2 linked regions of the Accumulibacter sp. genome follow. The protein of the gene in region 1 binds, or shares a complex with, the protein of each later gene. Links are inferred from orthologs where the notes say so. Each region holds a gene or a part of one and is shown in the gene's direction. Other genes may lie near its edges.

The links.
Region 2: the proteins of xseB (region 1) and xseA are in contact, whole or in part, in a cryo-EM structure (PDB 8TXR), measured with the Escherichia coli proteins. The link is inferred for Accumulibacter sp. from one-to-one orthologs.

What each region holds. Positions count from the first base shown.
Region 1 is NZ_JAZKUG010000001.1:680,918-683,979, reverse strand. What follows is about bases 67-2,812. They hold xseB (exodeoxyribonuclease VII small subunit), read left to right. Parts: upstream 67-1,168; coding sequence 1,169-1,456; downstream 1,457-2,812. Other genes in these bases: dxs (1-deoxy-D-xylulose-5-phosphate synthase), read left to right, coding at 2,422-2,812; V5B60_RS03110 (polyprenyl synthetase family protein), read left to right, coding at 1,453-2,376; V5B60_RS03120 (STAS/SEC14 domain-containing protein), read right to left, coding at 653-1,024; V5B60_RS03125 (sulfurtransferase), read right to left, coding at 67-656. In the rest of the region: more of V5B60_RS03125, read right to left, coding at 1-66; more of dxs, read left to right, coding at 2,813-3,062. UniProt on the Escherichia coli protein: Bidirectionally degrades single-stranded DNA into large acid-insoluble oligonucleotides, which are then degraded further into small acid-soluble oligonucleotides.
Region 2 is NZ_JAZKUG010000001.1:2,539,429-2,542,585, reverse strand. The notes cover bases 204-3,044. They hold xseA (exodeoxyribonuclease VII large subunit), read left to right. Parts: upstream 204-859; coding sequence 860-2,230; downstream 2,231-3,044. Other genes in these bases: V5B60_RS11255 (Fe-Mn family superoxide dismutase), read left to right, coding at 2,464-3,044; V5B60_RS11265 (MotA/TolQ/ExbB proton channel family protein), read right to left, coding at 204-565. In the rest of the region: more of V5B60_RS11265, read right to left, coding at 1-203; more of V5B60_RS11255, read left to right, coding at 3,045-3,051. UniProt on the Escherichia coli protein: Bidirectionally degrades single-stranded DNA into large acid-insoluble oligonucleotides, which are then degraded further into small acid-soluble oligonucleotides.

The sequences.
Region 1 (3,062 bases):
CGCAGCTCGGCGGCTGGCCGAAAACGGCCGTCGGCATCAAGGTTGTCGCGAAAGAAGCGGTTGTCAGCGCCGGGTATGTGTCCGCCGAGCGTATCGAGGGTTTCGTTCTCGCCACGGAAGCGGTCGGGGCTGCGGGCATCGATCAGCCGGAATCTCTGGCTTGCGAGATTGGCCAGCACGTCGTCGGTGCTGACGACCCGGTCTTGCCGCTGGATCACGAAGGTCGCCGGTTGTCCCTTTGGCACTGCCGCAGACAGCGGTCGACCCTCGGCCAGCCAGGCGGCGATGCCACCATCGAGCACGGCGACGCGATCGTGGCCCAGCCAGCGCAACAACCACCACAGGCGAGCGGCGAAGGCGCCACCGGCATCGTCGTAGGCGACCACCTGCGTCCCGCACGAGACGCCGGCAGCACCGAGCCTGTCGGCAAGCTCTTGTGGGTCGGGCAGCGGATGGCGCCCGTTGCGGCCGTTCTTCGGGCCCGACAGGTCGTCGTCGAGATGGCAGAAGAACGCGCCCGGCAGATGCCCGGCGCGGTAAGCCTGTTGTCCGGCAGCCGGATCGCTGAGCAGGTGACGGCAGTCGAAAATGCGCCAGTCGGGATCCCCCAGGTGCGCGGCGAGAGCCGCGCAATCGACCAGCGTGCGGTGGCTCATACCGCTTCCCCTCCGGCCCCGGCATCCTCGGCCAGCCAGGCGCGCGCCTCGGTTTCCTCGGCGAAGATTCGCATCTCGGCGCGGACGAAGATCTGCGACAACCAGGCGCTCCAGGCGACCCACTGGCTGTCGGTCAGCACGGCAATGCGGCTGAAGTCGTTGGCATGGGCGCGGGCGAAGACGATGTCTTCCCAGGCGACGTCGAGGGTGAAGTCGGCCATCTCGCGCAGGTCGAAGAGCAGGTCGACCGGCCCTTCGAAGCGGATCGCGTCGTTCACGACACTCTCGAATTCCTTGTAGTCGGCCAGAGTGAACTCGGCGTACACGGTCACTTCGACGCGCTTGGGTTGATGCTCGATGACGATCATGTTCGGCTCCCTTCATGTGCAAGGCAAGTTTAGCACCTCTGTCGGGCGGCGAGTTCGCGGCCATGCCTGCCGAGCGACCCGTTTTTGATTTGACCGCAAGCCCAGTAATAGGCTATTTTCGCCCGTTTGATTCGAGCCTTGTCCATGTCCCGACCGAAACCCGAGCCTGCTGCCGGCACTGACAGCACCATCGTGCCGCCGACCGTCGTCGGCGAGATGAAGTTCGAGATGGCTCTGGCCGAACTGGAAGGCATCATCACCAGCATGGAGGGCGGCCGGCTGCCGCTTGCCGAATCGCTGGCCGCCTACCGGCGCGGCAGCGAACTGCTGCGGCACTGCCAGCAGCAGCTTGCCGATGCGGAGCGCGAGATCCTGATTCTCGAGAACGGAAGCCTGCGCGATTTCGCCGCCGGCAACGGGCGATCCGGATGAGTCCAATGGACACGGTGTCGGGCGCGGCGACGCGGCTTCTCTTTCCGGACTGGATGCGCGGCGTGCAGGGCCGCGTGGAAACGGCGCTCGCCCGCCAACTGCCAGCTGCCGAAGCGATCCCCGCCCGTCTGCACCAGGCGATGCGCTATGCCACTCTGAACGGTGGCAAGCGGGTGCGGCCCCTGCTGGTGTTCGCTGCGGGTGAACTGAGCGAGGCACCTCTGCCCCGACTGGAGGTCGCCGCCTGCGCCGTCGAGCTGATCCACAGCTATTCGCTGGTGCATGACGACATGCCGTGCATGGACGACGACGTGCTGCGCCGCGGTCGTCCGACCTGCCATGTCGAATACGACGAAGCGACCGCGCTGCTCGTCGGCGACAGCCTGCAGTCCCTGGCGTTCGAGATCCTGGCACGCGCCGATTTCGCTGATGGTCCGCGGCAGCTCGAGATGCTGGCCCTGCTCGCCCGAGCCAGTGGCTCATGCGGCATGGCGGGCGGACAGGCGATCGACCTCGCGGCCGTCGGCAGGACACTCGATCAGCCGGAACTCGAATTGATGCACGCGCTCAAGACGGGGGCGCTGATCCGTGCCGCGGTCCTGCTTGGCGGTCTTTGCGGGACGGCGCTCGGTGCCGACGAAAGGGATTCCCTCGACCGCTTTGCCAAGCGCGCCGGCCTGCTCTTCCAGGTCGTCGACGACATTCTCGACTGCACGGCCAGCACGGTGACGCTGGGCAAGACGGCCGGCAAGGATGCCGCTGCGGCGAAGCCCACCTACGTCAGCCTGATGGGGCTCGAGCGCGCACGCGAGTTCGCTGCCGATCTCGGGGGACAGGCCCTTGCGGCACTGAGTTCATTCGGTGAGCGCAGCCGGCGCCTGGTCGAGTTGACCGATTTCATCACCCAGCGGAAATTCTGACCCCGTCGTGTGCGGTCAGTCGCTGCAGCAGGACAAGACAAGCCAATGATGCGTTATCCCCTTCTCGACACGATCAGCGATCCGACGCAACTGCGCAAGCTCGATCGCCGGCACCTGCCGCAACTGGCCGACGAGTTGCGCACCTTCCTCGTCGAGTCGGTGGCCAGGACTGGCGGTCACCTGTCGTCGAATCTGGGCACGGTCGAACTGACGATCGCGCTGCACCACGTCTTCGATACGCCGCATGATCGCCTCGTGTGGGATGTCGGCCACCAGACCTACGCCCACAAGGTGCTCACCGGGCGACGTGCGGGCATGGCGAGGCTGCGCATGCAGGGCGGCGTCTCGGGCTTCCCGAAGCGCAGCGAGAGTCCTTACGACACCTTTGGTGTCGGTCATTCGTCGACTTCGATCTCGGCCGCGCTCGGCATGGCGCTCGCCGCCAAGACCAAGGGTGAGGCGCGCAAAGTGGTGGCGATCATCGGCGACGGGGCGATGTCGGCCGGCCAGGCTTTCGAGGCGCTGAACAATGCCGGCGTTGCCGACGCCGACATGCTCGTCATCCTCAACGACAATGACATGTCGATCTCGCCGGCTGTGGGAGCCCTCAACCGCTACCTGGCACGCCTTTTTTCCGGCAGCAGCTTCAACGCCGCGCGCAAGGCAGGGGAAAAAATCCTCGATTT
Region 2 (3,157 bases), 1.9 Mb from region 1 along the record:
CCTGCTGCTGCATCTCGACGACATAGCCGTCCACCAGCGCCCTGAAATGGCGCCAGAAGATCATCCCGGGAATGGCGATCAGCAGCCCGAAACCCGTGTTGTAGAGCGCGATCGAGATCCCGTGCGCCAACTGGATCGGGTTGCTGCCGCCGGGCGCCTGCGAACCGAAGATCTCGATCATACCGACGACGGTCCCGAAGAGACCCATCAACGGGCTGATCGAGGCAATCGTGCCGAGCGTCGTCAGGTAGCGCTCCAGGTCGTGCAGGACGACCGCACCGGTTTCCTCGATCGTTTCCCGCATCACCTCGCGCGAACTGCCGACGTTGCGCAGGCCGGCGGCGAGGATGCGACCGAGCGGGGAATGCGTCTCCAGGTTGCCAACCAGTGCCGCGCTCGCGCCGTTCTGCCGGTACTCGGCGACGACCCGTTGCAACAGCCCGGCGGGGACGACCTTGCTGCGCCGCAAAGCCGCCAGGCGCTCGATGATCAACGCCACGGCAATGATTGACGCCAACAGCAAGGGCCAGATCGGCCAGCCAGCAGCCTGAATGATGGAAAACACCCGTTCGCTCCGCAAGATGGGGACAGGCGGTCACTTTAGCCTGCGACGAAGCCTGCGGCAAGCCCCGTCCGCGGCAGCAGGCGACGACGGCACTTGCCGGCAGCGCAGACTCGTCCCCATCATCGGTGCTCAGATCATCCGAGAACCTGTTGGTGAGGAAGACCAGTGCCGATCGAGGAAGATCGCTGCCGTCTGCCGGAGAAGCGGGCAAGCGCAGCGCTGCAGCCGCTGCCGGAACCTCTGCGCGGCGGCGCTGGCGAGCGCGAGCCGGATGCGGCGATGTAGAATCCGGCCATGGAAGATTTTCCGTCAGGCCGAGCCACCTGCGAGCCGCCCGCAGCGGTGATCCCCGTGTCCGTACTCAACCGCTTGGCGCGCGAGCGCCTCGAAGCCGCCTTCCCGCTGTGTTGGGTCGCCGGTGAAGTGTCGAACCTGAGTTATGCCGCTTCCGGACACGTCTATTTCTCGCTCAAGGACAGCGCGGCGCAGGTCCGCTGCGTGATGTTCCGCAACCGGGCGCAACTGCTCGGCTGGCGTCTCGAGAACGGCCAGCACGTCGAGGCACGGGTGCTGGTCACCCTCTACGAGGCGCGTGGAGATTTCCAGCTCAACATCGAGGCGGCGCGCCGTGCGGGCCAGGGGAACCTCTACGAGAGCTTTCTTCGCCTGAAGGAAAGACTCGCCCGCGAGGGACTTTTCGACAGCGCACTCAAGCGCTCCCTGCCGGCCTTTCCCCGGCGCATCGGCATCGTCACCTCGCCGCAGGCAGCAGCCCTGCGCGACGTCCTCAGCACGCTCGGCCGGCGGGCCGGCCAAGTGGGGATCGTCGTCTATCCGACACCCGTCCAGGGTGACGGCGCTGCGGCGCTGATCGCCGATGCCATTCGCCGTGCCGGCGAGCGCGACGAATGCGACCTGCTGATCCTCTGCCGCGGTGGCGGCAGCCTGGAAGACCTCCAGGCGTTCAACGACGAGACTGTCGCCCGCGCCATCCGCGCCTGTCCGCTGCCCGTCGTCAGCGGCATCGGTCACGAGACCGACTTCACGATTGCCGACTTTGCCGCCGATCGGCGCGCGGCAACGCCGACCGCGGCAGCCGAAATGGCCGCCCCGGAACGCAGTGCCTTACTGGCGCGGTTGTTCGCAGACCACCTCGCGCTGCGTCGCCAAGCGACACAGGCGTTCAACCAGCGCGCCCAGCAGCTCGACTGGCTGGCCCGCCGCCTGCAGCACCCGGGGCAATCCCTCGCGCGCCAGCGGGAAGCGCTGCACAACCAGCGGCGCCGCCTCGCCGCCGGCCTCCTGTTGGGCAGCACGCGGGCACGCGGAACGCTGGCCAAGCTCGAGCATCGCCTGCACCAGAACCGCCCCGACCTGGCGCAACAGAGGCTGCGACTGCAGTCGCTGGCGTCGCATCTCGAACGGGCGGGGCGGCAGACCCTCGACGGCAGAATGGCCGAACTGGGCCGCCTGCAGGCCGGCCTGTCGCAGCTCGACCCGCGGGCGGTTCTGGCTCGCGGCTACAGCATCGTCACCAACGGCCAGCAGCAGATCGTCCATGCCAGCTCGATGCTGGAACCTGGCGAGGAGATCGCTGTCTTCCTGCACGATGGACGAGCGGACGCGATGGTGCTGGCCGTCTCTGGCAACGATGGCCGACTGTAGGCGGCCGGCATCCGTCCGGACCGACAACGTCCGTCAACAACGACCGCTCGCCAGCGATCTTCCCCGGATCAGGGGGGAGATGCCGCGCTTCCCCGTGCGCTGCGTCGTGCGACCATGCGCCGGCAGCTTCATTTGCCAGCAAGGCAGGGCCGGCATAGAATCCCGGCCGAGCACGGAACAGGGGTCCTGCCCGCCACACCTTTTGCTACAGACAATACTTACGGAGAACACGGATGGAACACAAGCTGCCGCCACTGCCTTTCGCCATGGACGCACTGGCACCACACATGTCGCAGGAAACCCTGGAGTATCACTACGGCAAGCACCACCAGGCCTATGTCACCAACCTCAACAACCTGATCAAGGGAACCGAGTACGAGGAACTGGACCTTGAAGCGATCGTCCGCAAGGCCCCGGCAGGCGGCATCTACAACAACTCGGCCCAAGTCTGGAACCACAGCTTCTTCTGGAACTGCCTGCGGGCCAACGGCGGTGGCGCTCCGGGCGGCGCGCTGGCAGCAGCGATCGACGCCCGCTGGGGCTCCTTTGCGGAGTTTGCGAAGGCGTTCCAGGCATCGGCGGTGGGCAACTTCGGGTCGGCATGGACCTGGCTGGTGCGCAAGCCGGACGGCACGGTCGATATCGTCAATACGGGTGCCGCCGGTACGCCGCTGACGACCGCCGACAAGGCACTGCTGTGCATCGACGTCTGGGAGCATGCCTACTACATCGATTACCGCAACCTGCGACCGAAGTTCGTCGAGACTTTCCTCGGCAACCTCGTCAACTGGCACTTCGCCGAGCAGAACTACGCCGCCTGAGCGACAGAGCGAGTCATTCGGCGTCACCCGCAGGTGAAAGCAAACGGGGTCCGCAGCGCGGACCCCGTTTCTCTTGCAGCAACCGCCCGCGAACGGTGACGGCGCT